2 regions of the Mesorhizobium sp. M1078 genome follow, and region 2 is predicted to be linked to the other one. Evidence: riboswitches for the same ligand, from Rfam matches in the RefSeq annotation. Region 2 holds a riboswitch; the other holds the start of a gene.
What was found. A riboswitch is a leader RNA that binds a small molecule or an ion and turns the genes downstream of it on or off. The one in region 2 is predicted to bind glycine.
Positions count from the first base shown of each region.

Region 1 (15,749 bases), on a different contig from region 2:
GTTCAAATCCGGCCGTCACTTCGCCGCCTGGCTGGGACTGACGCCAAAGCCTCATTCGAGCGGCGGCAAGGAGCGGCTCGGCGGCATATCGAAAATGGGCAACCCGACGCTCCGCTCGCTGCTCGTTTGTGGCGCGACGTCTGTCTTGCAGCGTGTTAAGGGAAACGACAAAGCGCTGCGATGGCTAGTCACCCTTTTGGCACGGCGGCCTTTCAAGGTCGTCGCGGTCGCGCTCGCCAACAAGATGGCGAGGATTATCTGGGCGTTGCTCACCAAGGGCGGGACATATCGAAATACTGGTGCGGCAAGCGGCGCAGCACGCGCCTGAGCCGAACGACGACCAGGACGGACTGGCCGGCGCGACGCCGGACAGAGGCGAGGTGCACAATTAGACGATGACCCACGGGACGAAATCCCGAGGCGAGAGAGGCTGGGTGAAATGTCTGAAAAAGCGCTTGCCCGCGTTGCCGTTCCACATATGCCGCGCTATATGAATGCGTACCGCCGTCGAGGCGGCAACCTCGAACTGGGCCGCGACGGCGCGCCGAGACTTGCCTCCTGAAATCCCCTTCACAATCCGCAACCGCAAATCCGATGAAACAGCTCTTCCCATGGCGCCACCTCCAGCCAACGGTGAATCACTGTTCGATCAAAAAAAAGAAACCTCGATTCAAACTTCCCGCCCGATGCTCTAGCGGAATCTGCAAAGGTTAGGTTGGGCCACCATTGCGAACGCATCCGAGGGGTTTTCAGATCCGGCGCCTGATGAGGGTGGCGTTGGTTAGAGAAGATCCAGTCGCTGCATGCTTGATGCTAATGGCTTGCATGCCAGATGTTGTGAAAGCGCTGGCGGTCGATGAACGGGGCGTTAGGAAGAAGATCGCTTCCTCAGAGTCTCTGATCGAACGTGAAGAGTACGCATTCAGCCTATCTGATGAGCGATGGTCACCCGCTTCGGAGTTTCAGCCGGAACGCCGATCTCCATGCCCGAAACACGATCGGGTTCTCCGCGTGACATTTGGTCCTTTCGCCACCTGCGCGGCACTCAGCCGATCGTGGGAAGCTCGCGTGGCGCTCTGGGAGTGAGGAGTTCTGCACCGTCTTGTGTTATCAGAACAGTTTCTTCGTGAAGCACGATCTTCCCTGGTTCATATTCGAGACCCGGTTCGATGCAGAGAACCATCCCCGGCGCCAGCAAAGTTCGGTCGCCGAGCCGGATGGATGGCGGTTCGGTCACCCGAAGTCCTAGACCGTGCCCCATCCTTCCATTGCTGTTCAGATCGTTAGTGCGAGACGACAGGACGGTTGCCATAGCCGCAAAAACAGATTCTGCTGGGACACCTGGTCTTGCTGCGGCAAGGCCAGCTTCATTTGCCCTCCAGACCTGCTCGTGCGCGCGCTTTAGCGCGTCGCTCACATCTCCAACACGGTAGTTGCGATCGTAGTCGCAAAAGTACCCATCGAACGTCGTTCCGGTATCGATGAAAAGGAGATCTCCGTTCGCGATCGGACGATCGCGCGGCCCGCCAGTTATCTCAAACGGACCTCCCAAGTCGGACCGGACGATGACCGCAGGGATCGCTCCCGCACCCCCAGAATTCAGACGACCACGAAATTCTCGCTGAACGGTCCGTTCGCTATCACCTATGCGGATAAAGTTAGGGACATCGTCAAAAGTGACTGCAGCGATGTCGATTGCTTTTTGGATCCTGGCAACCTCGCCCGAACTCTTAATCATACGCAAAAGCCAAATGAGGTGAGATCCGTCTACGATCTCGACACCCTGCAATTTGCTTCGTATATCCAGGAACTGCGCCACCGGCATTCCGATACGCAACTCCATGCCAAGTTCGGCACCAATCCTTCCGTGCCGGCGAGGAAGCGCGGAGATTGCTTCCACGAGAAGCGAAGTGCCCTCGTCTTCAGGGCGAGGCGACGGCCAGGATCTGATGTTTTTGACCCATGTCGTTTCCATAATCGCGCGACCAATCTCCGGAATGATCGCGATCGGATCGCCCTCAGCTGGAACGAGCACAAACCAGGGCCGCGTGTAACTTTCCCAGAAAGTAGAGTCGATCCCGGCTGTATATCGTATGTTATCCATTGAAGAGAGGAGAATGCCGTCTAGTTTGTACTCTCCCATCAATGCTTGGGCACGTATAAGCCGCGATTCGTACTCGCTTCTATTGAAGCCCTTATAATATCGGTCAGTGGTCATCTTATCCGTCGGAGCATCGCTGGTGCATCTTCGCGCCTGTGTGGTGATGGTGGGCCAAAACTTGTCAACCGGGCCACCGTGAGCCAGGCTTAAGAAAAGTGCTCTGACACATTTCTTCGATCGCGAGTCCTGCCCGCAGCACTACGGCGTCGTCGCCGCGTGCGCCGATCACCTGGATACCGATGGGAAGATGTTCCCTCGAAAACCCAACAGGGATCGAGCAGGCCGGCTGTTGGCTGAGGTTGATTGGAAAGCTGAATGATGCCCATTCGATCCAGCTTTCAAAATCGCTGTCGGCGGGCACCTCGCGACCTGCTTCGAAGGGCAGGACTGCCACTGTGGGCGATAGAACTACGTCAAACGTCGAAAGCAAGCTGTCCATTTCAGCTCCAAACTGAGCGCGTCGCACCTCCGCCCATATTCGATCTACAGCGCTGTATCGCCGTCCAACATCCGCAGCCTTCACAAGTCCGGGGTCCACGGATTCCAGCACCGATTCAGGAAATCCGGACAGACGGTTCGCCGCACCGACGTACCAATGCCGGTAGAATACCTCCAGAAGGTCATCGGCAAAAGGCAAGGTCACTTCCTGTACCTCTGCGCCGGCCGCTATCAGGTTTTGAACCACACCGTCGACCGTGCCGGCTACCTCGGCGCTTAGTTTTCCGGTCACTGGCGCCTTCCAGTATCCGACGCGCCGTCCCGCCCATGGTATTGGTTCAGACCTCAATTGCGAAAATTCGAAGCAAGGCTGCGTCCAGTCACGCAAATCGCGACCCGTCATGGCATCGAGCATGTTGATGCAATCCCGGACCGATCGCGTCATCGGTCCTATGTGCGCGACAGTTCCAAATGCGCTGGGTGGATAGGCAGCAACTCGACCGAAACTCGGCTTGTGCCCAACGATCCCTGTAAAGGATGCAGGAACCCGGATCGAGCCGCCACCGTCGGTGCCCAAGTGCAGCGCTCCGACTCCTGTAGCAGCCGCGACAGCCGCACCCCCGGACGAGCCGCCCGGTGTGAGGTTGGTGTTCCACGGGTTTTTTGTGACGCCGAAAGCCGGGCTATCAGTTACCGCTTTCCATCCGAATTCAGGCATCGTGGTTTGGGCGATGAAAACCGCACCTGCTTTTCGAAGTCCGGCTACGGCCGGGGCGTCCTGACTGAAAGGTGCCGTCTCTGTGGTGGTGCTGCCATAACGGACTGACCAGTTTTCTACATGGACAATGTCTTTGAGTGTCGTTGGAACGCCATCGATAGGTGACTGTGGCTCACCAGCCCGCCAACGCACTTCAGATGCTTTCGCGGCACTGAGAGCTCTGTCGGCATCTAGGAACGTAAAGCCGTTCAGCCTCTTCTGAACGTCGCTGGCGCGCTCAAGGCAAGCGTGTGTGACCTCAACTGGAGAAACGTCGCCGATACCGTACAACTGCGCAAGCATTCCTGCGTCGAACTGACATAGTTCTGGAATGTCATTTTCATAGGATGAAGAATTACCCATAGCAAGTCCTATCTGGCGCCTATTGATAAAGGAAATTGCCGTCTGCTGACCTTCAAAGCGAATGCCAGGCGCAGCAGAGCATTCCTTGAAGTCGGACCTTGCATGAATATTCGATCAGTAGGCTTCTTTGACTGCCCGCAAAAACTGCTGCGTCCGCTCTTTAATGGGGTTGAGGAACAGTTCTGAGGGTTTTCCCTGCTCCTCGATCTTGCCACGGTAGAAGAAACAAACTCGATCCGATATGTCGCGTGCGAAGCCCATCTGATGCGTCACTAGCAGCATTGTCAGGTTGTGCTCCGCGACGAGCTTGCGGATCACATGTGTAACCTCACCGATCACTTCGGGATCGAGAGCAGAGGTGACCTCATCAAACAGCATGACTTTCGGCCTCATCGCCAGGGCGCGAGCAATGGCAACGCGTTGCTGCTGACCACCTGAAAGCCGCGAAGGATGCTGGTCCTTTTTCTCAAGCATGCCGACCATTTCAAGCAGTTCGACGCAGCGATCCCGAGCTTCGGCTTTCGGCAACTTCAAGACTTGGACTGGGCCCTCTATGCAGTTTTCCAGAGCCGTCATGTGAGGGAACAAATTGAAGTGCTGAAAACACATCCCAATGTCGGATCGTCTAGCTCGAACGTGCTTTTGATCTGCCGGCACAAGCCTCCCATTTCTTTCCATGTGCGTCAGAGGTTCGCCGTCGACATAGATGCATCCACTGTTGATGGGATCGAGCGTCATAAGTACCCGCAAAACCGTGGTCTTGCCCGAACCCGAAGGCCCGATAATGGTCACCGTCTCGCCCCTTGCGATGTCAAGATTCAGATTGTCCAACACAACGAGCGAACCATAAGATTTGGTGACGTTGCGGAAACGGACGATTGGCTTCTGATCGCCGGAAAGTTTCAACGGCAGTTGTGACATGTCCTGCATCTTTAAATTCCTTGTCTGCGCCGGACATAGCTATCGACTAGCTTTACCAATCCTGCTGATGGAAGAGAGATCACGAGGAATATCAGGCCAACCAGAGTGAACGGCTCAAGAAACCGGTAACTCTCACCGCCAATGGAATTGGCAGCGTGCGTCAGCTCAGCAACACCTATGACTGACAGCATAGGGGTGTCTTTGAATATTCCGATCAGATAGTTTCCCATTCCTGGAATGCAGAGTGGAAATGCTTGGGGCAGTATTATCCGAAAATAAGTTTGCTTCGCTGACATATTCAGCGCGGTTGCGGCTTCAAATTGTCCACGTGCAACCGCGTCGATCCCGCCGCGATAAACTTCAGACAGATAGCAAGCGTAGTGCACACCAATAGCAAACATACCGGCCGCCCACGGACTCAAACGGATTCCGAACTGGGGTCCGACGTAGAAAACGAAAAAAACTTGGACTAGAAGTGGTGTGGAGCGAATGAAGTCGATTATCTCCCTCGCAACAACTGTGATTACTTGAGACCTCGTCCGCAGCATAAAGGTGAATACGAGCCCAAGTGCCATCGCTATCAGATAGCCCAACAGCGCAGCAATCACAGTGTTTCCAGTTGCCGAAAGAAGCCTAGGTAGGATTTGCCAGGTAAATTCCCAATCCCAGTTGAACATGATCAGGCGCCCCCCAGCTTTCGACGCATTCCCATCTCTAGAACGCGCATCGCGGGTGTAAGGAGAAACCTTGCCAAGACATAATATATGATCAGCGCTGCACCGAAGGCTTGGGCGGAAAGATAAGTGACGCCGTTAATCTGCCTGACTTCAAACATGAGATCGCCGACGGATATCAACGCAACGAGCGCCGTCGCCTTCAGAAGCTCGATCTGAAGGTTTCCCCATGCGGGTAGCGCGATCAGAAAGGCCTGAGGAAGGATGATGCGACGAATTCGCGTTGAGGTCGTCATGTTCAGGGCGATCGCTGCCTCCGTCTGACCTTTCGGAACAGCTAGAATCGCACCTCTGACTAACTCGGCGCCATACGCTCCGATGTTCAAACCAATTGCCAGACAGCCAGCCGTGAATTTCTCTATTGTCAGACCGAATAAAGGTAGGACGAAAAAAATCCAGTAGAGCTGTACTAAGAGTGAGGTCCCTCTGAAGAGCTCCACGTAGATATTGGCAACCCAGCGCAAAGGCGCGATCTGGGCCATTTTGGAAAGCCCAGCAGAAATCGCCAACGCGATGCTCAGCATGCTAGAACAGGCAAACACCAAAACGGTGATATAGGCACCCGAGAACAGCTGGGGTGAATATTGGATGAAAAAATCCAGGAGACTCATATTCCCACCTCTAGCGGCTATGCGGGCCTCTCTGGGCCCGCATAGCCTTCATGTCAGCGGTTGGAACATGCCCACTCAGTTGTTGTGGGGCCTGGCAGGTTCACCTCGGTCAGTCCGTATGGCTTAACCGCCTCGATCATTTCAGGCGTCCCGATGTATTTCTTCAAAGCCTCGTTGAACCGCGCCAGGAAATCGGCGTCTTCCGATCGGAAGCCAAGGCCGATCCAGTTCTGCGTCCACTCGGGGAGGTCATTTGGATTGGTCGCCTCTAGCTCTCCCTTCGATTCATCCGCAACGCCCTTAACCTCGAAGTAGGTCATGCCCCCAGCGTCCGCGCGTCCTGATTTGACTGCCGCAACGACTTCCGTTCCGCTTGGAACCTGTGTGATCTGTTCGTCCGCAACGCCTTCCTTCTTTGCAGCCTCGATCAGGCTGGCACCCGAGTAGGTTACAAAAGTGGCATTCTTGTTCAAGATATCTTTGTAGTTGTGGATACCCTTTGGATTCCCCTTCGGCACCAGAAACGCGTCGCCAGTTTTGGCGATCGGTTCTGAGAAGGTCACGTTCTTACAACGGCTGCCCAGTATGTACATACCGCCGGTGATTATGTCGTACCGGCCAGCCTGCAGACCAGGGATCATGCCACTCCACTCGGTGGGGACAGGGTCGATTTTTGTGATCCCCATGCTTTTCAGGACGTCAAGCGCGATTGTATTCACGAAACCCTTCGGCTGACCTTTGTCATCGAGAAACGCGTAGATCGGACCGTTGGTGAACCCGATTCTGATCGGCTCTCCTGCCTTAACCCGGTCCTCTAGCGGACCCGCATGCGCTGCAAATGAACCTGCCAGACCGGCAATTCCTGCCACCAGTAAGGCGGCCCCTATCTTAGTTACCATCGGAGTTCCCTTTTCTTTTCTAGCGAGCCGCAGCCCGTAATAGCCGCTGACCCAACCCGGAGATGGTACTGCATGCCGAATAGAGCATTTCGGTCAAAAATCATAGTCGGATGAAACATCAGAACCAGGTACGTGCATTTTCTGACTACCCTCAGCGCATACTCGCCGTGCCCAGTGTCGCTCCGACAACGTTCACCCAGTACGCGATGCCGTAAGGGATAGCAGCGTCGCTGAAGTCGTAATTTGGGTTGTGGAGTGCAGCGGTCTTTCCGTTGCCAAGGAAAATCATAGCGCCTGGCCGCGCATCGAGCATATATGCGAAGTCTTCGGCGCCCATGGCCGGCCTAACACGGCGGTTGACGCTTTCCGTTTGGCTGGCTGCCTCCGCGGCCCGCGCTGCAACATCGGTCGCTTTCACGTCGTTGACTGTGACTGGTACTGAAGGGCGGTAGCGATAGGTAATGTCGCCACCGAAAGCCTGCGCTATCTTTCTCGCGACAATCTCAATCTGTTGCTCAGCAAAAACGCGGAGGTGGGGAGCAAGAGATCGGACCGTACCCGCGAGTTTTACCTTGTCAGCGATAACGTTGTACGCGTTCGAAGCGGATAGCTTCGTCACCGAGATGACAAGCGAATCCGTGGGATCGGTGTAGCGTGAAACCAAAGACTGCAGCCCCGTTATGGTGTGAGCAGCTATTACAACGGGATCGACGGCAAGGTGCGGGTTCGCAGCGTGACCACCGCGGCCTTGAATCGTGATGTCAAAGTCATCCTGCGAGGCCATTAGCGGCCCGCTGCAAATGGCATATTTTCCGACATCCAGACCTGGCCAATTGTGGAGACCAAATACCTGCGAGATCTGCAAGCGATCCAGGAACCCATCCTGGATCATTTTGAAGCCGCCGGACGGGAATTCTACCTCTTCCGCCGGCTGGAAGATCAGTGCCACACGCCCTCTGAAGTCTCGCGCCTCTGAAAGGTACTTCGCCGCGCCAAGCAGCATAGCCATATGCCCATCATGGCCGCAGGCATGCATCTTACCGACGGCACGTGACGCCCATGGAAGCTTTGTCGTTTCCTGAATAGGCAATGCATCCATATCGGCCCGGAGGGCGATTGTGCTGCCCTAACCCAGGCCTCCCTCTATCAGGGCGATCACGCCGCTTCCGCCAATGCCGGTTTCGATGTGGTCTATGCCAAACGACTCCAGTTTATCGCATACGAACCGAGCAGTATCCTGAACATCGAAATCCAGTTCGGGATGGCTGTGAATATGCCGACGCCAAGCCGTGACTTCAGCTTCCAGATGCAAGAAATCTTCCGCTTTTCTCATGTCGGCTCCTAAGGCCACGATATCGAAAGGCATGCAGCAACGTTCACCTTTTGTCGCTTCAAAAAGGAAACGGTTTCGAAATGTCGTGAGCAAAGTGATCGCCTACGTGAAATGCTTGCGTCACTGAGGGGTGAGATATGCCCTTACATCGTTCGAGCCGGCAGCGCATATTCCGGGAGCGATATCGAGTGCTTCGCCTAACGTTGGACACCAAATATGCTGGACGATCTTGATCGGCGCATCCTCGCTACCCTCCAGAAAAACAATCGGTTGTCGTTTTCGGAGCTCGCTGATCTAGTCGGATCATCGGCAGCCTCGTGTATGCGCCGCGTCAACAAACTGCGGGCTGACGGCGTTATCACCGCGGATATCTCATTGGTCGACCCCAAAGCGCTGGGAAAGACGTTGACGGTTGTTGTCAACGTTGAGCTCGATCGAGAGCGACTCGACCTGGTTGATGATTTCAAACGGGCAATGCGCGCTGCGAAGGAAGTAACCCAGTGCTACATGGTAACCGGTGATGCTGATTTTGTTCTGATTGTCGCCGTCGAGGATGTCGAGGCTTTCGATGTCTTTGTTAAAACCAAACTCTATACCAATCCCAACGTGCGGAAGTTCAAAAGTATGATCGCACTAGATCGGGTCAAATTTGAGCCACGCGTCTTGACTTAGCCGCCGTATGCAAAAGGCTATCCGATCAAAATCCGAACCTTTTTGAAGCGTTCATTGCGATCAGCCGACCGGTTTGATCGAAATTCTCGCGTTGGGATCTGCAAAATAGCTTCACGGCTGTGCGAACCACCGCCATCTGTCGGCAGGCCAACAGCCCACGTCAGCGACTTCCATCGCGTTCTGTCTCGACTCCGTACCCGGCGGTCTCAAAAGCAGAGCGCCCATACTGCGGCCATTTGAGGATCTCAGGAAATGACATCTGCCGAAGCTCAACCTGTCACGATGTTTCCATCCATCGACGAGCGCCATCAGGATCCAAGGCGCTATCCGCATGGCGTCGCTTTCATGGACGGCCAATACCTTCCGATGTCAGAAGCAAAAATCTCCGTACTGGATTGGGGGTTCCTTCATTCCGACGCGACCTACGATACCGTGCACGTGTGGGATGGACGCTTCTTCAGGCTCGATAAGCATTTGGAACGATTCCATCGCGGAATGGCGAAACTTCGAATGAAGATTCCATATACTCATGCTGAGATCGAGAGCATCCTTTCTACATGCGTGGCGCTGTCCGGACATCAGTCTGCTTATGTCGAGATGATTTGTACACGAGGGGGCTCGCCAACGTTCAGCCGAGACCCGCGTCAGGCGGAAAATAGGTTCATTGCATTCGCTGTTCCATATGGCTCGGTCGCCAATAAGGCGCAGATGCAGCGCGGGCTTCACGTCGCGATCAGCGATACTGTTCGTATTCCCCCAGCGTCGGTTGATCCGGGCATAAAGAATTATCATTGGCTGGATTTGGTCAAAGGACTGTTTGATGCGTACGATTCCGGCGCAGAAACTGCACTTATCGTTGATACTAACGGCAACATCGCAGAAGGGCCAGGCTTCAACGTTTTCGCGGTCAAAGGCCAGAAATTGAAGACGCCTGCTCATGGAGTTCTCGCGGGTATCACACGACAAAGCGTGTTCGATCTTTGTGGTGAGTTGGGTATCGATGTTATCGCCGGCGACATCGATCGGGAAGAACTCAAGGGTTCTGACGAGGTTTTCATCACCTCGACGGCTGGCGGTATAATGCCGGTGACGAAGATTGACGACCGTTTGGTTGGAGACGGTAGTGTCGGACCGATAACCAAGCGAATTACCGATCTGTACTGGAAAAAGCACAGCGACCCTATGTGGTCTACACCAATTCAATACAAATAGGACCGACGCCACTCCCCTCTGTTACAAATAGGATAAACTTGAACCCGACTTTCATATCTCATCTCGAAAAAGAAATCCGCGGTCTGAAGTCGGCTGGGCTTTACAAGCCCGAAAGGGTGATTACCTCGATGCAGTCGGCAGAGATCGAGGTGGCGAGCGGCGCAAAGGTTTTGAATTTCTGCGCTAACAATTATCTTGGTTTGGCGGACAACGAGGAACTGAGGGCCTCCGCGAAGGTGGCCCTCGACCGCTACGGATACGGAATGGCCTCGGTACGCTTCATCTGTGGAACGCAGGAGGAGCACAAGCAGCTTGAGGCGCGCATCTCCTCGTTTCTGGGACTGGAGGACACGATCCTGTATTCCTCCTGCTTCGATGCCAATGGCGGTCTGTTCGAAACGCTGCTCGGCGAAGAGGACGCGATCATCTCGGATGCGCTGAATCACGCCTCGATCATTGACGGCGTGCGACTCTCCAAGGCCAAGCGCTTCCGCTACGCCAACAACGACATGGCAGCCCTTGAGGAGGAACTAAGGAAGGCGGAGGGTAGTCGCTTCAAACTGATTGCGACCGACGGGGTGTTCTCCATGGACGGCATCATCGCCAACCTGGGCGGTATCTGCGATCTCGCCGAGAAGTACGGGGCTATGGTCATGGTCGACGACAGCCACGCAGTCGGGTTTGTCGGCAGGCACGGACGCGGCTCGGCCGACCATTGCGGGGTCGAGGGAAGGGTTGACATCATTACCGGCACGCTTGGCAAGGCGCTGGGCGGCGCATCCGGTGGTTATACGTCGGCGAAGCGCGAGGTGGTCGACTGGTTGCGCCAGCGGTCGCGGCCCTACTTGTTCTCAAACACGCTAATGCCGGCGATCGCAGGCGCGTCGCTGAAGGTGTTCGAGCTGATCGACCAAGGCGACGCTTTGCGCGAAAAGCTCTACGCCAACGCCGATCGCTTCCGTTCGAAGATGACCAAGGCTGGCTTCACCCTAGCCGGCGCCGATCATCCGATCATCCCGGTTATGTTGGGCGACGCGTCGCTTGCTCAGGCGATGGCGGAGAAGATGCTGGCACGTGGCATCTACGTGATAGGCTTCTCGTTTCCGGTCGTTCCGAAAGCCCAAGCGCGTATCAGAACGCAGATGTCGGCTGCCCATTCCACCGCTGACATCGACCGGTGCGTCGAGGCTTTCGCCGACGTGGCAGCCGAGCTAGGGATGACGCCCTAAACTATCTTGCGCGTATTTCTCATCAAATGCCACCGCGCTGATGGTTGATAGACCGAATTTTCCGCTTCACAGAGCCTAGCTGGTTCAACCGGTCAGAAACTGGGCGGAAGATGGTGTTTTATCTGCATGAGCGCACAGAGATTGATTTAAATCTAACAGCTTTCAGATGCATGATGTGAAAGTTCATAGGTAACGCGGGAGAGACTGGCATCGCCAGCGCCGACGGAGCAACCCCCCAAGGAAACTCTCAGGCATAAGTGACCGCCTCGCCGAACGATCTGGAGAGAGACGCGCACGCGTCCACCGAAGGGGAAAGCCGGATCCGGATAAGCTCTCAGGTATCAAGACAGATTTGGGGACTGGCCCGGAGCTTACACCCCACCGTTCATCTGTTGGAGACAGAAGATGCCGAAGATTCTTGTTATCGGCGCCGGAATTACCGGCGTGTCGACCGCCTACGCGCTCATTCAAAGCGGCTACGAAGTGGTCGTGTTGGAAAAGCAACGGTATGCAGCGATGGAAACATCGTTTGCAAATGGAGGGCAACTGTCGGCCTGCAACGCAGAAGTGTGGAACCACTGGTCTACGATCATCAAGGGTATCAAATGGATGGCGCGCCGCGATGCCCCCCTTCTGATGAATCCCTCCCCCTCGTGGCACAAGTACAGCTGGCTCGCAGAGTTTATGGCGAACATATCGCGGTATCGCGAGAACACCATCGCCACTGCACGGCTGGCGATATTGGCGCGGCAGCATATGTTTGATATTGCCGAGCGCGAAAAGATCGACTTCGACCACGTTCGGAAGGGTATCCTCCACGTCTATTATGACAAGGCGGGCTTCGATCATGCCGCCAAAGTCAACGAGATGCTGGTCGAGGGCGGCCTGGACAGGTACGCGGTAGGACCTGCTGAAATCTCGTCGATTGAACCAGCACTCACCGGTTCCTTCCACGGTGGGTTCTACACACCCTCCGACTCCACAGGTGATATCCACAAATACACGAGCGGGCTTGCTCGGGTCTGTGAGGGGCGAGGTGCGAGTTTTGTTTACGATGCCGACGTTGTGCGCATAACGAAGCGGAATCGCTTCACCGTCAGCTACACGCGAAATGCTTCGGCTAGCGGTGCTGCGACAGAAAATCTCGACGGGGATGCGGTTGTGGTGTGCGCAGGCGTCCATAGTCGCGGTATCGGTGCAATGCTCGGGGACCGCCTGAACATCTATCCGGTCAAAGGGTACTCGATCACTGTCGACCTCAGCGACGAACGCTCTCAGGCGTCAGCCCCTTGGGTGAGCATTCTGGATGATCGAGCAAAAATCGTCACCAGCAGGTTGGGACAATCACGTTTTCGAGTTGCTGGCACTGCGGAATTCAATGGGGCCAACCGCGACATCAGAGATGACCGTGTAAGGCCCCTCGTCGAGTGGACCCGCACCCTTTTCCCAGGGATCACCACCAATAGGGTCATTCCTTGGGCGGGCCTCCGGCCAATGATGCCGAACATGATGCCCAGGGTCGGGAAAGGCAAAACGCCAGGTGTCTTCTATAACACTGGGCACGGTCATTTGGGCTGGACCTTGTCAGCGGCAACCTCAGCGGCACTCGCTGAAGTGATCGGCAAGGAGATCCCAGCCGAAGCGAGATTGGCCGCATGAAGATTTCGAATGGAGACGATTCAAAGCAGAACCGAGTCGAAATAGGTGATCTGAAAATTGTGAAGGAGCTCCACGCTTTCGTGGCAAACGAGGCACTGCCCGGCACCGGGATAGATGCCTCCGAATTCTGGTCAGCCTTCTCTTCGATTATTCACGACCTTGCACCGAGGAATCGCGAGCTGCTGAAGCTGCGGGACGACATTCAAAGTAAGATCGACAATTGGCATCGACAGAACGGGGCGCCCGATGATCTCGATGCCTACAAAGCCCTTCTGACCGAGATCGGCTACATCGTTCCGGAAGGGCCGAATTTCAGCATCTCGACGAGGAACGTCGATCCCGAGATAGCTTCGATCGCCGGCCCGCAGCTCGTCGTGCCGGTGATGAACGCGCGCTATGCGCTGAACGCCGCAAATGCGCGCTGGGGCTCGCTCTATGAAGCGCTCTACGGCACGGATGCGATCTCCGAGGATGACGGCGCGGAGAAGGGCAAGAGCTACAATCCCGTGCGCGGCGACAAGGTGATCGCCTGGGCGCGGAAGTTCCTCGATGAGAGCGTTCCGCTCGTTCGCGCCAGCTGGAGCAAAGTCAAGGTTATCAGCGTCGCCGACGGCGCGTTGGCGCTCGCCAAGGCCGACGGCAAGGCGGTGAAGCTGAAGACGCCGGAACAGTTCGCCGGCTACAAGGGCGAAGCGGGGAAGCCGACGCATTTTCTCCTGAGGAACAATGGCATCCATATCGAGATTGTCATCGATCCGAACTCGCCGATCGGTAAGGCCGATGTCGCCGACATCTCCGACGTGCGTCTGGAGTCCGCCATCACTGCTATCATGGATTGTGAGGATTCGGTCGCGGCGGTCGACGCCGAGGACAAAGTCACCGTCTACCGCAACTGGCTCGGCCTGATGAAGGGCAACCTGGAGGAGCAGGTCACCAAGGGCGGCACGACGTTTACCCGCAAGCTGGAGCCGGATATCGAGTACACCGGCCCGGATGGAAAGCCTTTTTCGCTGCGCGCCCGCTCGCTGATGCTGGTGCGCAATGTAGGCCACCTGATGACCAACCCGGCCATCCTCGACCGCGACGGCAACGAGGTGCCGGAAGGCATCATCGACGCGATGATGACGGCAGCCATCGCGCTGCACGACATCGGCGACAAGGGTCGCCGCGCCAACTCGCCGGCAGGCTCCATGTATGTGGTGAAGCCGAAGATGCACGGGCCGGTCGAGGTCGCCTTCGCGGTGGAACTGTTGGGCCGCGTCGAGCAGGCGCTCGGCATGATGCCCAACACGATGAAGATGGGCATCATGGACGAGGAGCGCCGTACTACGGTCAACCTCAAGGAGTGCATCCGCGCTGCGAAGGAGCGCGTGGTGTTCATCAACACCGGTTTCCTCGACCGGACTGGCGACGAGATCCACACCTCGATGGAAGCAGGCCCGATGATCCGCAAGTCCGACATGAAGCAGTCGGCATGGATCGGCGCATACGAGAACTGGAATGTCGATATCGGTCTGGCCTGCGGGCTGGAAGGCCGGGCGCAGATCGGCAAGGGCATGTGGGCGATGCCGGACCTGATGGCGGCGATGCTGGAGCAGAAGATCGGACACCCGAAGGCCGGCGCTAATACCGCCTGGGTGCCGTCGCCGACGGCGGCGACGCTGCACGCCACGCACTACCACAAGGTCGACGTGCATGCGGTGCAGGAAAAGCTGAAGGCGCGGGAGCGCGCCAAGCTCGACGACATATTGTCGATCCCTGTCGAGCCGCACCCCAATTGGACGCTGGAAGACATCCAGAAGGAACTTGACAACAACTGCCAGGGGATTCTTGGCTATGTGGTGCGCTGGGTCAACCAGGGCGTCGGCTGCTCGAAGGTGCCGGACATCAGCGATGTCGGCCTGATGGAAGACCGCGCCACCTGCCGTATATCCTCGCAGCATGTCGCCAACTGGCTACATCATCGGGTCTGCACGCGCGATCAGGTCATGGAGACGCTGAAGCGCTTGGCGGGCATGGTCGACCAGCAGAACGCCGGTGACAAGCTCTACCAGCCGATGGCGCCGGAGTTCGACAACTCGATTGCCTTCCTTGCGGCAAGGGATCTGGTATTCAAAGGCCGCAAGCAGCCGGGCGGATACACCGACCCAGTGCTGCATGCGCGCAGGCTTGCGCAAAAAAGCCGAGAGCAATCTGAAGTATAGGAGAATATTGATGACGGGGGCCCGCCAGGCTCGGCCTCGCCAGCAAGCCACCAATTGACGAACGCCGATGTGGGGCGCTGGCATCAGCTGATCATCGACCACGCCGTTGACCTTGCCGCGATATTGACCGCGGAAATGGGCAAGCCCCTTGCCGAGGCCAAATCGGAAGTGGCGCATGCGGCGGCGTACCTGCAATGGTACGCCGAAGAGGCCAACCGCATCTATGGCGAGACGATCTCCGCGCCATCGACGGATCGTCGCCTCTGATCAAGCAGCCGATCGGCGTCGTCGGCACGATCACGCCATGGAATTTCCCGGCCTCCATGGTGGCGCGCAAGATCTCGCCGGCCTTGGCGGCTGGCTGCACGATCGTGCTGAAACCCGCTGAACAGACGCCGCTCGTGGCCGGCGCAATGTTTGCCCTCGCCCACCAGGCTGGCTTTCCCGAAGGCGTGGTCAACCTGATCTACGCGTCTGAGGGCGATGCCGTCGGCCGCGAACTCTGCACAAACGCCAAGGTCCGCAAGATCAGCTTCACCGGCTCGACCGAGGTTGG
Region 1 is NZ_JAMYMP010000010.1:60,031-75,779, forward strand. It holds gene NKH38_RS15560 (IS110 family RNA-guided transposase) at 1-328, shown strand, start outside; gene NKH38_RS15565 (hypothetical protein) at 495-695, shown strand; gene NKH38_RS15570 (M24 family metallopeptidase) at 1,046-2,218, opposite strand; gene NKH38_RS15575 (amidase) at 2,283-3,719, opposite strand; gene ehuA (ectoine/hydroxyectoine ABC transporter ATP-binding protein EhuA) at 3,834-4,649, opposite strand; gene ehuD (ectoine/hydroxyectoine ABC transporter permease subunit EhuD) at 4,652-5,317, opposite strand; gene ehuC (ectoine/hydroxyectoine ABC transporter permease subunit EhuC) at 5,320-5,985, opposite strand; gene ehuB (ectoine/hydroxyectoine ABC transporter substrate-binding protein EhuB) at 6,039-6,884, opposite strand; partial or broken gene NKH38_RS15600 (amidohydrolase) at 7,036-8,217, opposite strand; gene NKH38_RS15605 (Lrp/AsnC family transcriptional regulator) at 8,434-8,889, shown strand; gene NKH38_RS15610 (aminotransferase class IV) at 9,142-10,101, shown strand; gene NKH38_RS15615 (glycine C-acetyltransferase) at 10,140-11,330, shown strand; glycine riboswitch at 11,516-11,604, shown strand; gene NKH38_RS15620 (D-amino acid dehydrogenase) at 11,736-12,989, shown strand; gene NKH38_RS15625 (malate synthase G) at 12,986-15,193, shown strand; partial or broken gene NKH38_RS15630 (aldehyde dehydrogenase family protein) at 15,269-15,749, shown strand, end outside.
Region 1: another riboswitch for glycine. It lies ahead of NKH38_RS15620 (D-amino acid dehydrogenase); the one in region 2 lies ahead of gcvT (glycine cleavage system aminomethyltransferase GcvT).

Region 2 (15,749 bases):
GCTCGACCTTATCGTCCAGCTGACGCGACTGTCGGACGGCAAGCGCAAGGTGACCAGCGTCGCCGAGGTGACCGGCATGGAAGGCGACGTCATCCAGATGCAGGAGATATTCCGCTTCGTGCGCACCGGCATGGAAGCCGACGGCAAGATCCTCGGTCACTACGAGGCGACCGGCATTCGCCCGCGTTTCCTCGAGGACCTGCGCAATATGGGCATTGAATTCCCCGGCAAATATTTCGAACCCGGCCGGCCGCAGGAGTAGCCGGGTGTTCGAGAATTTCAGCCCGATCTATGTCGTCTATGCCGCGGCAGCGCTGACCGGCATCATGATCGCCGAAGGCTGCTATCTGCTCTATGCCGGCCGCAGCGACAAGCGCCTGGCTATCAACCGGCGCATGAAGCTGCAGGAAAACAAGATCAGCCAGGAACAGGTGCTGATCCAGCTGCGCAAGGAACGCGGCCTCGATTCCGGCACGTCATCCTTCTCGCCCGACCGTTTTCGCGCGCTGCGCACGCAGTCTGGCATGGTGATGCCCTTGCCGAAATTCCTGACGATGACGACGGGCGTGGCGCTGGCGATGATGCTCGTCGCGCTCTGGTACGGCCTGCCGCTGTTGCTCGCCATTTTGCTGTTTGTGGTGCTGACAGCGCTGCTGCCGGTAATTGTGCTGCGCTCCAAGCGTGCCCGGCGGGTGAAGCGTTTCGGCGTGCAGTTGCCGGAGGCGCTGGAATTGATCACGCGCGGCTTGAAGGCCGGGCATCCGGTTCCGGTGGCGATCTCGATGGTGTCGCGCGAGATGCCCGATCCGATCGGCACCGAATTCGGCGTTATCTCCGACGAGGTGACTTATGGTTCCGACCTGGTTTCGGCGTTGAATTCACTGTTTGATCGCGTCGGCCAGGAGGATCTGCCGCTGTTCGTCACCGCGGTTTCCATCCAGACGAGTTCGGGCGGCAATCTGCGCGAGATCCTCGACGGGCTGTCGACGACGATCCGCGAACGCGGCAAGCTGCGCCGCAAGGTGCGCGCCATTTCGACCGAGGGTCGTATGTCGGCCTATATCCTGACGGCGGTGCCGGCGCTGCTGTTCGCCGCCATCATGGTGATGATGCCGCAATTTTATCAAAGCGTCTGGGATGTGCCGAAGACTTGGTATCTGCTGGGCGGTTCGGTGACATGGCTGATGCTGGGCAACATCATCATGTTCAAGATGTCGAACTTCCGGTTCTGAGATGGAGCAGGTGATCCAGTTTCTTGCCTCGCTGGCGCCGACGTCGCTGATGCCGGTAGCCGCGATGCTGCTGGCATTGGGCGGCAGCGCGGTGGCATGGCCGCTGGTGGTGGCCAAAGGCGACCGCAACGATCTCAAGCGCCGGCTCAAGATCGACGACAGCAAGACTCCCCAACAGGCCGAGGTGGCGCCGAAGAAGAACCAGAGCGTCGTGCGCGAGAAGGCGGTGAAGCGGGCGCAGGAATTCTACGCCAAGAGCGATCCGGAAAATGTCGCCCGGTTGCGTATGAAGCTGATCCAGGCGGGCTATATGGAGCCGCGCGCGGTCGGCACATTCTTCCTGATCCGCTTCGCCTGCCTCGTGGGCGCAGCGATCGGCGCGTTCCTGGTCAACCATTGGATGGGCAGCGCCGATTCCACCGCGACCAGCCGCTGGACCTTCATCATCCTGTCGGGAGCCGCCGGCTATTTCGTGCCCGGCCTGGTGCTCAGCCAGAAGGTGCGGGAAAAGATGCGCGAATACCGCAACGGCTTTCCCGACTTCATGGATTTGATGATCGTCTGCTCCGATGCCGGCATGAGCATGGAGGCCGGCATCGAGCGCGTCTCGAGGGAACTGGCCAAGACCTATCCGTCGCTGAGCCAGAATCTGCAGCTGGTGTCGCTGGAACTCAGGGCCGGCCGCAGCCTCGACGATGCATTGAAGGCGCTCGCCGACCGCCTCAGCCTGGACGAGGTGCGCTCCTTCGCCACGCTCTTGCAGCAGTCGAAGGAACTCGGCACCAGCCTCGCCGGGGCGCTGCGCGTGTTCTCCGACGAAATGCGCCACAAGCGCATGTCGTTGGCCGAGGAGAAGGCACATGCCTTGCCGGCCAAGATGTCGGTGCCGGTGGTGGTGTGCATCCTGCCGGTGGTGTTGATGATCGCCGTCATCCCGATCATCGTCAAAATGACGGCGGTTCAGTAGATACCAAGGCAGTAGATACCAAGTGGCCGCCCGGCGGCTTTCTGCGGTTACTCACTTCAACTACGCTTCGCCTGGATGTCATATCCGGCCGGTTTGGCCGCTCTCCTTCGGCAAAATCCGCAAAAAGCAAAATGAGTGAGCCGTCCATGCGAATAGTCTTGTGCACCGCCTTCCTCGGCCTCGCCGCGGCCAGTCTGTCGCCGGCCTCGGCCGCGGCCGACGATTGCGGCGACGCTGCCGCTCTGGTGCAGCAGGCATATCCCAAGGCCCAAAAGAGTGCCGATGGCGCCTCCTTCACGCTCGAACCTCATACCAGCATCGCCCAGACGCTTTGGGATGGCGATGCGCCATTCGGCGTGGTCTGCAAGATCTGGCCCGCCCATGACGACCTGTTGTTGGTCGCCGTGCCGCTGATCGACAGCTCCCAATCCAGCGACGACGGGCATTTCGGCGATGTCGAGCTTCTGGTCGTCGACAGGAAGACCCGGCAGGTGCGCCAGCGCCTGCTCCAGCCCGGGCTGATGACCGATGATGCCGTCGGCATCCGCGAGATCGACTTCGATACCGGGCGCTACAGATTGGCGCCCGATGTCGGCGCCTTCGGCCTGCGCATCGACATGGCAAACCATTCGCAGCCGAATCCTTTCAGTGAAACCGACCTGCGGCTCTATGCCCTTGACGGCGGTGCTCTGCGCCTGGTGCTCGACGGCATCATCGTGGCCGGCTTTGGCGGCGAAGGCGACACCAATTGCGCAGGATCCTTTCAATCCAACCGGGTCAGCCTGGCGATGAGCCCGGCGAGACATCACGGCTATCACGACATCACAGTGTTCGAGCGGTTGGACACCGACAATCCGTCTGTCGACAAGAATGGCGAGTGCCAGTCCCATCCCGGCAGGTCCATGAAACGAACCTACCGGCTGCGCTACGACGGCAGGCGCTATCAGTTTCCGGCGGGGCTCAAGGCGCTGGAGCCGGAATAGGCTTCGGTTGGTTAATGGCTTCTGTGCCCGAAACCAAATTTTAGGCGCGTTTCCGCACTGAAGTTTAATCGCCCTGTTGTAGTCTGCTTCCTCAGAGAACGACCCGGTAAATCGGGCGATTGGGGCCAGGGGCATGCGTCACAGAAGTTTCACGGTAATGGCCGCGCTAGCGGCCGTCTTGATGGTCGGCGGCTGCACGACCGACAACGTCGACAAAACCAAGACCACATCGATCCAACCGGTGGCAAAAGACGTCAGCACCTCCGACCTTGCGCAAGGCAAGGCGCAGTTCCGCGAGGCCAATTACGGCCTTGCCGAACAGCATTTCCGCAAGGCCGTGGAACTGAAGGCCGACAGTGCCGAGGGATGGATGGGGCTTGCCGCCTCCTATGACGAACTCGGCCGCTTCGACTTCGCCGACCGCGCCTACGACCAGCTTTTGAAGGTTGCCGGGCGCAAGCCGCAGATTGTCAACAATATGGGCTATTCGCAGCTGCTGCGCGGCAACAAGAAGAAGGCGAGAGCGCTGCTCATGGAAGCAAGGGCCGGCATGGCCGACCCGAGCGTGATCAACGCCAATCTGGCGCTGCTCAACAAGGGCTGAGACTAGGGACACTCGCGTGCCGAGCTTCGCGGGACGGCAGTCGACGCTTTGTAAACCCTGTCGGCAGGTTGCTTTGAAAACCGGCCGAAACGGTATCTCCGGCCGGTTGCATGCCTATGATGCGCCACAAATCGAAGATCCCAAAGGTTGCCGCTCATCCATGCTGGATTTCAGTTCGCTATTGCTGGCGGCTGCGCTGTCGGGCACATGCCTGAGCGTCACCATGTTTGTGATCTGGTTCACGGCGCCGCGTGCACGCTTCGTGCTGACGGTGGCGTGCGGCATTCTCGTCCTTGTCGCCCACGTCATCGTCTTCTGGCGCTACACGAGGGAGCCCAGTCCCTTGCTTTGCCAGGCGGCGCTGGCGCTGCTCAGCCTCGGTTTCCTGGCGCTTTCACTTTCGGCCATCCAATATCTTGGTGTGCGAAATTACAGCCGCGCTGTCCTGCCGGCCATGCTTGCGATGGCTGTCTGCGCCGGCGTGACCTATCTCGGTTTCGATGGTGTCGGCTTCATCCTCACCTATACGACGGTAACAGTGCTGCTCGCCTCGATCGGGGTGATGTTCTGGATCAAGGGCAGTCAGGATCGCGGCATTCTGCTGGTCGTTTCGGCGCTAAGCGGCGTCTGCGGCGTATCCTTCGGGCTCTGCGGCGCCGTGCTTCTGGTCAAGGGCCAGTGGGTGCTCGGCGTCGCACCCGACAATTGGGCCGAGCGGTTGAATTCGGTCGTGGCAGTCGCCTGCATGACGGCGCTCGGGCGCGCTGACGCTGTCGCTGCATCATCTGCAGGCACAGATCGAACTGAAGGCCGAGACCTTGACCGACCCGTTGACCGGTCTCATGAACCGGCGGGCTTTGAACTCGCTTTATGGCGAGCGCGTCTTCGGCCCGTTCATGTCGGTCGCCATGTTCGACCTCGACCACTTCAAGCGGACCAACGACATCTATGGCCATCCCGTCGGCGACCGGGTGCTTTGCCGTTTCGCCGCAGTCATCAAGAAGTATGACAGGGTTGGCGTCGACGCCTTCCGGCTGGGCGGCGAGGAGTTCGCGTTGGTCATGTCTCGGATGACCGAAGACAAGGCCTACGATCTCGCCAGCAGGATCGGCGTCGCCTTCGGCACGGAAGTGGTGCCGACGCCGCGCGGGCCGTTGCGCAGCAGCGTCAGCGGCGGCATTGGCTTTGGCAAGGAAGACGGCAGCAGCCTGGATGAAGTGCTGGCCGAGGCCGACCGGGCGCTCTACGCGGCCAAGAACGCCGGGCGAAATCGCGTGCTTGTCCTCAACGGCAAGGCCGATGGGCCGGCCTTGCGTTCAGCCTGACAGGCCAGAGTGTTATTCGGCGGCGCCGAGATATTCCGACAACGGCGGGCAGGAGCAGACGAGGTTGCGGTCGCCGGCGACATTGTCGATGCGCGAGACCGGCGGCCAGTATTTGGCCGCTGTATCGACATCGCCAGCGGGGTAGGCCGCTTCCAGCCGCGAATAGGGGTGAGTCCACTGGCCGGCAAGGGTTTCGGCCGCCGTGTGCGGGGCATTGACCAGCGGGTTGTCCTCGAGCGGCCATTCGCCCTTCGCCACTTTCGCTGCCTCGCCGGCGATGGCAATCATCGCCTCGCAGAACCGGTCGAGTTCGCGCTTGGGCTCGGACTCTGTGGGCTCGACCATCAGCGTGCCGGCGACAGGGAACGACATGGTCGGCGCGTGAAAGCCGTAGTCGATCAGCCGCTTGGCGATATCATCGACGCTGATGCCGGCGCTCTCCTTGAGGACGCGCGTGTCGAGGATGCATTCATGCGCGATGCGATCGTGCCTGCCCTTGTAGAGAAGCGGGAAGTGCGGCGCGAGCCGCGTCGCCACATAATTGGCCGAGATGATCGCCGTCTCCGTCGCCTGCTTCAGGCCGGCGGCGCCCATCATGCGGATGTACATCCAGGTGATCGGCAGGATGGAAGCGCTGCCGAACGGGGCAGCGGACACGGCATGCGCCGAACCTTCGGTGACATGACCCGGCAGATAGGGTTTCAGATGCGCCCTGACGCCGATCGGACCGACGCCCGGACCGCCGCCGCCATGCGGGATGCAGAAGGTCTTGTGCAGGTTCATGTGGCAGACATCGGCGCCGATATCGGCGGGCCGCGCCAAAGCAACCAGGGCGTTAAGGTTGGCGCCGTCGAAATAGACCTGGCCGCCATGCTCGTGAATGAGAGCGCACAGGTGGCGCGCGCCTTCCTCGTAGACGCCGTGCGTCGAGGGATAGGTGAACATCAGGGCTGCGAGATTCTTCGAATGCTCGTTGGCCTTGGCCCGCATATCGTCCATGTCGATATTGCCGTCCTCCAGGCAACGCACGACGACGACGCTCATGCCGGCCATCGCCGCACTCGCCGGATTGGTGCCATGCGCGGACTGGGGGATCAGGCAGATGGTGCGATGGCCTTCGCCACGCGAACGGTGATAGGCGCGGATGGCGAGCAGGCCGGCATATTCGCCTTGGCTGCCGGCATTGGGCTGCAGGCTGACGGCGTCGAAGCCGGTGATCTCCGCCAGCCAGCCTTCCAGCTCGCCGACCATGGCGCGATAGCCGGCCGAATGGCTGGCCGGCGCGAAGGGATGGAGGTTGGCGACAACAGGCCAGCTGACCGGCATCATTTCGGCCGCCGCGTTGAGCTTCATGGTGCAGGAGCCCAACGGGATCATGGTGCGGTCGAGCGCCAAATCCTTGTCGGCTAGCCTGCGCAGCAGGCGCATCATGTCGGTCTCGGAGTGGTTTTCGCGGAAAACCGGCTGGGTCAGAAACTCCTTGCCGCGCGGCTTGCCGGGCATCGCGCCGGCCTCAGTAGCGCCGGACTTGGCGCCGAACAGGGCGGCGATAGCCTCGAGATCCGCCTCGGTCGAGGTTTCGTCGAAGGCGATGCTGATGCGGTCGGCATCGATGACGCGCAGCAGCCGGCCACCTTTTTCAGCGGCAGCGGCGATCGAAGCTGCCTTGCCCTTCACTTCGGCCGTCACCGTGTCGAAACGGCTTGAGCCGAGCACGGAAACACCAGCGGTTTTCAGGCCTGCTGCGAGGCCGTTGGCGAGCTCATGAATTCGGGCTGCGATCGCCTGCAAACCAGTAGGCCCGTGCCAGATCGCGTATGCGGTCGCCATGTTGGCAAGCAGCGCCTGCGCGGTGCAGATGTTGGAGGTCGCCTTGTCGCGGCGGATATGCTGTTCGCGCGTCTGCAGGGCGAGGCGATAGCCGGGACGGCCCTTGCTGTCGATCGACTGGCCGACGAGGCGGCCGGGCATCAGCCGGGTCAGCTTGTCGGAGACGGCGCAATAGGCGGCGTGCGGGCCGCCAAAGCCCATCGGCACGCCAAAGCGCTGCATCGGGCCGACGGCGATGTCGGCGCCAAGCCTGGCCGGCGCTTCGGTCAGCGTGAGCGCAAGCGGATCGGCGATGAAGACGACCACGGCGCCGGTGGCGCGAGCCTTCTCGATCGCCGCCTTGTGGTCGCCATAGACGCCAAACGTGTCCGGCCAGGAGACCAGCAGGGCGGCGGTGTTGTCGTCGATGGTCTCGCCATCGATCTCGATGCCGAGCGGCTCGGCGCGGGTGCGCACGACGTCCAGCGTCTGCGGATGCGGCGTGCCGGCCAGCGCCACCTTGGTGCGCTTGTCGCGGTGATGGCGCAGCGCGATGCCGACCGCTTCGGCCACCGCCGTCGCTTCGTCGAGCAGGGAGGCCGAAGCCACCGGCAGGCCGGTCAATTCGGTGACCAAGGTCTGGAAGTTGAACAGCATTTCCAGGCGGCCCTGGCTGATCTCGGCCTGGTAGGGCGTATAGGCCGTGTACCAGGCCGGGTTCTCGAACAGGTTGCGCTGGATGACCGGCGGCACATGGACGCCGTGATAGCCGGCGCCGATGAAGCTCTTCAGCACCCTGTTTTTTGCCATGGTCGCAGCCAATTCGGCCAGCGCTTCGGCTTCGCTCGCCGGCGCGGGAAGGGCTAGCGGCAGATCGAGGCGGATCGACTGCGGCACGGCCTGGCTGATCAGCGTCTCGACTGAGGGAACGCCGATCACGGCAAGCATGGCTCTGACGTCGTTTACATCAGGACCGATGTGGCGGGCCGAGAAGGGGGTAAGTGCTGCGCTCATGGCAATAGGTCCTGATGTCAACCGATATGGGCTTTGTAGGCGGCCTCATTCATGAGGCCTGCGAGTTGGCCTTCGTCGGCGAGCTTCATCTTCCACAGCCAGCCGTCGCCGGTCGCAGCGGAGTTGACCAGCGACGGGTCCGAGGACAGCGCGCCGTTGGCGTCGGTGATCTCGCCATCAACCGGCGCATAAACATCGGATGCCGCCTTGACGGATTCGACGACCACGGCGGTGTCGCCCTTACTGAGTTTGGTGCCGATTTGAGGCAGTTCGACGAAGACGAGATCGCCAAGCTGTTCCTGCGCATAGTCGGTTATCCCGACGGTGGCGATGCCTCCCTCGACGCTCAGCCATTCGTGATCTTGTGTGAAATAGGTTTTTGCCATCGGAATTATCCTTTGCGGTAGCGATGAGGAGTGAAGGGCAAGGAACTGATATCGACCGAGATTTTCGTCCCGCGAACATCGGCGAAGAGTTTTGTGCCCGGCTTGGCCAAGGCCGTTGACACATAGCCCATGGCGACGGGATGGCCGGCCGAGGGGCCGAAGCCGCCTGATGTCACGTGGCCGGCCGGATTGCCGTCGGCATCGAACAAAGCAGCGCCGGCGCGCACCGGCTGGCGGCCGTCCGGCTTCAGGCCGACGCGCTTTTGCGACGACCCGCGCTCCAGGATGGACCGCAGCGCATCGGCGCCGATGAAGGATCCGCCGGCGCGGAGATCTTTGGGGATCGCCCACATCAGGCCGGCACTCGCCGGATCGATCTCCGGCGTGATGTCCTGGCCGTGCAGGCACAGGCCGGCCTCCAACCGCAGCGAGTCGCGGGCAGCAAGGCCGATCCACAACACACGCTCGTCCTCGATCAGTTTCGTGGCCAGAGCGCGCGCATCCGCCTCCGGCAGGCCGATCTCGAAGCCGTCCTCGCCGGTGTAGCCGGAGCGGCTAATGAACCAGTTTTGCTTCGGCTCGATGCCATGCATGAACAAGAGCGAGCCGGTCTCGATGCCGGCGCGGGACAAGGCAGCCCAGGCTTCGGGCCCCTGGATCGCCAGGAAGACGCGATCGAGCGCATCGACCTTCACGTCGAAATCGGTCGCCAGCGCACGCAAATGCTTCTCGTCCTCGACCGCATTCCCGGCGTTGGCGACCACCATGAAGCGCTCGGCGCCGAGCCGGGTGACGATCAGATCGTCGATGATCCCGGCGGCCTCGTTGAGGAAGAAGGTATATTTGGACTGTGAAATCTCAAGCGCGCCGGCATCGAGCGGACTGGCGCGGTTGAGCAGTGCCGCAGCGCCCGGTCCGCTGATCTCGAACAGCTTCATATGCGAAATGTCGAACAGGCCGGCATGTTCGCGGGTGTGAAGGTGCTCCTTCATCACGCCGGCCGGATAGGTCAGCGGCATCGACCAGCCCGCAAAGGCGCCAAAGCGTGCGCCGGCGGCGGTGTGCAGATCTTCGAGAGGAAGGTGTTTGGTGTCGTCGCCCGTCATGTCATCTCCAGAGTCGCACGCAATCGGCCGCTGCTGGCGACCAGTCCGTGCCCCTCTGTCTGAAGCCTGAGAGACTCGCGCAACCGGAACTCTGTCGGCGACGCTTACACCTTCGGCGCGGGGGCAAGCCCCGACTTTCCAGAGTGTCTTTCCCGTCTACGGTTCTTTTGCCTGAGAGATTTCGGGCGATTTCCCCTTCGGCGGCAGCTCGCGCTGCTCTCTCCCGCAAACAGGTAGGACTCAAAACTTAAGCCCTCGACGCGCCATCCATAGCTTGTCGGCGACACCTTGTCACCTGCCAGCGACACGTAAAGCGCGTCGTCTTTACAGTCTTCGCTAACCACGCCGTTTGCCGGTTTTTCAAGACAATGGCGATATTCTGGGCTGACGGTTTGGCCGGCAATTGCGTTGGGCACGGCGGATGGGGATTGACAGATGGGCGAACGGATCGGGAGCGCGCCGGTGGCGGGGCTGGCCTCGAAGGACCGCATCACGGCGGAAGATGTCGTCATGCTGCGTCGCGAAGTGTTCGCCGACGGCGTGGTGACGCGCGGCGAGGCTGAAGCACTGTTCGCGCTCGATGCGACAGCGACGGACAAATGCCCGCAATGGCCTGAATTCTTCGTCGAGGCCGTTACCGACTACATCGTCCACCAGGAAAAGCCGGCAGGCTATATCTCTGAAGACAATGCCGGTTGGCTGATCCAGACCATCTCGCGCGACGGAATGGTCGACAGTGTGACCGAACTGGAGCTGCTGGTGCATGTGCTGGAAAGGGCGAAATCATCGCCCGGCCGGCTCTCCGCCTATGCGCTCGAGCAGGTCGCCAACGCGGTGGTCGACGGCAAGGGACCACTGATGCTCGGCGGCGCGCTGGTTCCCGGGCTGGTCGCCAAGGCAGAGGTCGATCTGTTGCGCCGCATTCTCCATGCCTATGGCGGCGACGGTAACATCGCCATCACACGGGTTGAGGCCGAGGTGCTGTTCCAGATCAACGAGCAGACCGCAGCGGCCCACAACGACCCGTCCTGGAACGACCTGTTCGTCAAGGCGCTCGCCAATTTCGTCATGTGTTCGGCCGGCTACCAAGCGCCGACGCGCGATGTGGCGCTGCGTCGTGACAGTTTCTTGGACCAGGTCGAGCCCGAAATTGGTGGCTTCTTCAGCCGCATGGTGTCGGGCGGCCTGGCCGGCATCATGGAAGCCTATCGTTCGCCCGGCGATATCGAGGCCGAATGGGAGTCGAAGAACCGTGCCGCCGAGGCACTCGCGCGCCGCGCCGAGACGATCGACGCCAGCGAGGCGAAATGGCTGGCCGATCGCATCGGCACCGACCGCCCGCTGCGTGACAATGAACGCGCGCTGCTGACGCTGATCAAACTCGCCTCGCCGGAGATACATCCGGCGCTCAAGCCACTGCTCGACAAGGTTGCTTAAGCCGCGCCGTTTTCTGCGACCGTTTTGCAGAGGACGATATTGGAGTGTCTTCAGGCCAATCGCCAAGTTCGGCCACGCGCTCGAAACCGGCTTCCTCAGGCAAGCTCGGTTCGGCCGGAGTCAGATCGTGCTCGGTCAGAATGCGAGGCCATCAAATCCCGCCATACCAGTCATAGCCATTGTCTTCCCAATAGCCGCCGCGGCTGCCGCCGATATTGGCAAAACTGTCGACGAGCTCGATCTTGTAGAGATACTTCGGCATCTTGTAGCCGAGCTGTCGTTCGACGCGCACGCGCAGCGGCGCGCCGTTTTCGACCGGCAGCGGCTTGCCGTTGAGGCCGTAGGCGAGGATCGTCTGCGGGTGGCGGGCATCGATCAGGTCGATGGTGCCGTAATATTTGATTTCCCCGGAGAGGCTGCGATCGATCGTATCGAGGCAGTGGAACATGACATAGCGGGCCTGCGGCTTGACCACAGCCTGGTCGAGCACCAGCGACAGCGGGGTGCCGGTCCATTTGGCGATGCAGCTCCAGCCTTCGACACAGTCGTGGCGGGTGATCTGCGTGCGGCTCGGCATGTTCTCCAACTGCTCGCGGCTGAGCGACAGCGGCTTTTCGACCAGGCCCGTTACCTCCAGCCGCCAGTCGGCGAAATTGTTGGCGAGCAGGCCCTTGTAGGTGTCATCGTCGGGCGCGGTGACGCCGTTCGGCCGCTGCGGCTGGCGGATGTCGGCCTCGGTGAATTCCGGCGCCAGAGCATCGCGGCCGGCAAGCCAGCGTTGCGCGCGGTAGGTCAGGCCATTGGCGTTTTCGAGGAAACTGCGCAGGCCGTCGCCCATGCCGAGCTGGCTGTCGAAGGCATCGCAGCCCGACAACATGATGCCGGAAACGCCGAGGCCGGCGCCCGTCAGGAACTTTCGGCGGCTGATCTGGAATTTGGCCATCTCACGCACTCCTCTCGGTGTCGCCATGCCTTGGCGGATCGGTGCGGTACCAGCCGGTGATGATCGAGCGCAGTTCGTTGATCGGGCCGGCGGCGAGGATCATCATCATATGGACGATGAAAAAGCCGACCAGCAGCACCATCACCGTGAAATGGATGGTGCGCGCCGTCTGCCTTCCGCCGAGCAGTTCGTTGAGCCAGGGCAGCACCGAGTTCATGCTCGGCGACATGGCAAGGCCGGTGATGATCATGAGTGGCAACAGCACGAACAGTACGCCGCCATAGGCCATTTTCTGCAGCGTGTTGTATTCGCGTGTGTGGTGGAACCTGAGCTTGGCGTGCTCGATGATGTCCTGCGGCAGCCGCTTGAGATCGTCAAGGCGCGGCGCCAGATCGCGGCGCAGATGGCCGTTGACCAGGCTGGCGACCAGCCAGACGACCAAGGTGGTTGTCAGTATCCAGGCGAAGAAGAAATGCACAACGCGGGCGGTGCCGAGATCGTAATAGGACGGGATTGTCGCCCAGGACGGGAAGGCACGCGACGTTTGCTGCCGGGCCGGGCCCGACCAGCCGAGCACGCCTGTGGTGTCGAAGCGATGGCCGAAGATTTCGGTATAGCCGCGCGGGCCGGTGGCGGTGTTTTCGGCGCCGATGGCAAAGACGGTGTTGTTGTACTCGAAGCCGGATTGCTTGCCGATGTAGAGCTGCGGCCGGGCATTGAAGATCTGCAGGCCGGACAAAAGCATGAAGAACAGCGAGATCGCCCACAGCCAGTGAGTCAGGCGGGTCCAGCGCGATTGCCGGTAGATCAGCGTCGCATCCTTCGTTGAGGCGGCATCGACGCCTGCGCCGGGCTGACTCATGGTAATGGTTTCCATCTTTTCCTCGCCTCCGGCTGCGCGATCCTGGGATGGCCGCGCTCGTCCTTGTCCTCCCAATACGTCGCTATCGAAAGCGATGTTTCATGCGGTCACGTTTTTATTACGGGCACGGGTTTATCGCGGGCACGGATACTCAATTGCCGAGGCTCACCGCGAGATTGACGACGGCGGCGACGATGACGGCGTTGAAGAAGAACGACAGGATCGAATGGACAAGCACCACGCGGCGCATATGCGAGGTCGTGATCGCGGTGTCGGCGGTCTGCGCGGTCATGCCGATCACCGTCGCGAAATAGAGAAAGTCCCAACCGTCCGGCCGTTTGCTGCCGGGAAAATCGAGGCCGCCGACCGGTATCTTCTTCTTGGTTTCGGTATCGATCGCGTCGCCGTCCATCCAGTAGACATGCGCATAGTGGAGGGCGGCCATGGCATGGATGGTGAACCAGCCAAGCGGGATCGACAGCATGGCGAAGCCGAGTTCGATGGGGTCGCGATCCTTGTGATTGATCAAAAGGAACAGCAGGACGATGGCCATGGCGACGATGCCGAGCGTGATGGCAAAGATGCCCAGCACTGGGAGGTCCAGTTCGCGCGCGTTCTTGCTGAGATAGCGGCCGGACAGCAGCGGCATCTTGGCGATGACGAGCGCGATGAAGACGACGAAGAAGGAATCGGCGGCAATCGAGATCGAATAAGCAAGCCGCGTGGAGACGGGGAGCGATCCAATCAAAGGGAATACCGCGGCAAATACGACCAGACCGACGGCTAGCGACACAAAGAACTGCTTGTGCCGCTGCAAGGGGATATTCGGCGATATGTCGGCCATACCCGACCTCGGATGGTGCTTCACGTCTGGTCGGGTGTGACGGATTTCAGGGCGCGCCGCAAGATACGGTCGAGCTCACCCAGGAAACGCGAGCGATCCTGTGGCGCAAAGCTGGCATTGTAGCCCTTGCTCTCGCCGGTTTCGCGCAGATGCTGCTTCAAATCGCGCATTGCAACCGCCATGCCGATGGTCTCCGGCGTGAACGGCCGGCCGGTTGGCCCAAGCACATGCGCGCCGAGCGCCACGGTGCGAGCGGCAAGCGGGATGTCGGCGGTGATCACGATGTCGTTGGGTTTTGCGTTCCCGACGATCCAATCGTCAGCGGCATCGGCGCTTTTAGAGACGACGACGTTGCGGATCATAGGATCGCGCGACGGACGCAGCCCGCCATTGGAGACGTAGGTGACGACCACGCCATGGCGCTCGGCGACCTTCTCGACCTCGGCTTTCACCGGGCAGGCGTCGGCGTCGACGTAGATGGCGGGTGCGGGCATTATCTCTCCAAAACGGACATGGGGCCGGCATGTTACCCGGCCCCATGCCAGAAATCTCGTACTGTCAGGCCGGCAGCGCGCCCGACTTCTTCGCCGTCCAGGTGGCTATGTAATCCATCAGGCCGGGGTTGAGACAGTCATAGGGTTCGAGGCCGATCGACTTCAACTGGCCGCGGATGCCGTCCATGCGCTTGGGGTCGACACCGGATTCGATGATCGACGAAACGAAAGCGGTGAAGCCCGGCGGTGACCAGCCGTCTTCCTGGAAGCGCTCGGGATGGATGAAGGACAGACCCTTGAACGGATGGTCGCGCTCGACCGGGCCGTGCATGTGGACGCCGCAACCGGTGCAGGCATGACGCTGGATCAACGCTGCCGGATCGACCACCTTCAGCTTGTCGCCATTCTCGGTGACGGTGACGTCGCCAGTGCCGGCGACCGCCACGACCGAGAACACCGCGCCGTCCGGTTTCCAGCATTTGGTGCAGCCGCAGGCATGGTTGTGGGCGATCTGGCCCTTGACCGTCACCTTCACCGGCTTGCTGGTGCAGGCGCAGACCAGCGTGCCGCCGGCAAAGCTTGCGCTCTCCTTTGGCAAGCCATTGTCGATTTTGGGATGCAGTTTCTCAGGCATTGTCTTCCTCCCTTGTTGAACCTGTGCAACTTCAGTCGCTGGCCCTTCGGTCGGCGGCTTGTTCTTCCTCCGTTTGGTGTGCGATCGGACGCAAAACCGGGCGCCACTTTTGCTGATCGCACTTAGTAAACGACGACGCTCCTGATCGACTTGCCCTCATGCATGAGATCAAAACCCTTGTTGATGTCCTCAAGCTTCAGCAAATGGGTGATCATCGGGTCGATCTGGATCTTGCCGTCCATGTACCAGTCGACGATTTTCGGCACGTCGGTGCGGCCGCGCGCGCCGCCGAAGGCGGTGCCCATCCAGGTGCGGCCGGTGACCAGCTGGAACGGCCGGGTCGAAATCTCCTGGCCGGCGCCGGCCACGCCGATGATAACCGACTTGCCCCAGCCGCGATGCGAGGCTTCCAGCGCCTGGCGCATCACCTTGGTGTTGCCGGTGCAGTCGAATGTGTAGTCGGCGCCGCCGATCTGGTCGGCGCCGCGCTTGGTCAGGTTGACGAGGTGAGGAACGATGTCGCCGTCGATCTCCTTCGGATTGACGAAATGCGTCATGCCGAAGCGCTCGCCCCATGCCTTCTTGTCGTTGTTGAGGTCGACACCGATGATCATGTCGGCGCCGGCGAGTTTCAGGCCCTGGATGACGTTGAGGCCGATGCCACCGAGACCAAAGACGACAGCAGTCGCGCCTTGCTCGACCTTCGCGGTGTTGATGACCGCGCCGATGCCGGTGGTGACGCCGCAACCAATGTAGCAGATCTTGTCGAAGGGCGCGTCCGGGTTGACCTTGGCGACGGCGATCTCGGGCAAAACGGTGAAATTGGAGAAGGTCGAACAGCCCATATAGTGGAAGATCTTGTCCTTGCCGATCGAGAAGCGCGACGAGCCGTCCGGCATCAGGCCCTGGCCCTGCGTGGCGCGGATGGCGGTGCACAAATTGGTCTTGCGCGACAGGCAGGACGGGCACTGCCGGCATTCCGGCGTGTAGAGCGGGATGACGTGGTCGCCCTTCTTGACCGAGGTGACGCCCTTGCCGACATCGACGACAACGCCAGCGCCTTCATGGCCGAGGATTGCCGGAAACAGACCTTCGGGATCGGCGCCCGA
Region 2 is NZ_JAMYMP010000002.1:383,022-398,770, reverse strand. It holds gene NKH38_RS06050 (TadA family conjugal transfer-associated ATPase) at 1-262, shown strand, start outside; gene NKH38_RS06045 (type II secretion system F family protein) at 267-1,232, shown strand; gene NKH38_RS06040 (type II secretion system F family protein) at 1,234-2,199, shown strand; gene NKH38_RS06035 (PA3715 family protein) at 2,130-3,182, shown strand; gene NKH38_RS06030 (hypothetical protein) at 3,316-3,786, shown strand; gene NKH38_RS06025 (hypothetical protein) at 3,901-4,071, opposite strand; gene NKH38_RS06020 (GGDEF domain-containing protein) at 4,629-5,111, shown strand; gene gcvP (aminomethyl-transferring glycine dehydrogenase) at 5,124-7,934, opposite strand; gene gcvH (glycine cleavage system protein GcvH) at 7,952-8,320, opposite strand; gene gcvT (glycine cleavage system aminomethyltransferase GcvT) at 8,326-9,426, opposite strand; glycine riboswitch at 9,576-9,662, opposite strand; gene NKH38_RS06000 (hypothetical protein) at 9,862-10,863, shown strand; gene NKH38_RS05995 (molybdopterin-binding protein) at 11,015-11,806, opposite strand; gene NKH38_RS05990 (cytochrome b/b6 domain-containing protein) at 11,808-12,683, opposite strand; gene NKH38_RS05985 (DUF1345 domain-containing protein) at 12,820-13,512, opposite strand; gene NKH38_RS05980 (YaiI/YqxD family protein) at 13,533-14,006, opposite strand; gene gfa (S-(hydroxymethyl)glutathione synthase) at 14,071-14,640, opposite strand; gene NKH38_RS05970 (S-(hydroxymethyl)glutathione dehydrogenase/class III alcohol dehydrogenase) at 14,763-15,749, opposite strand, start outside.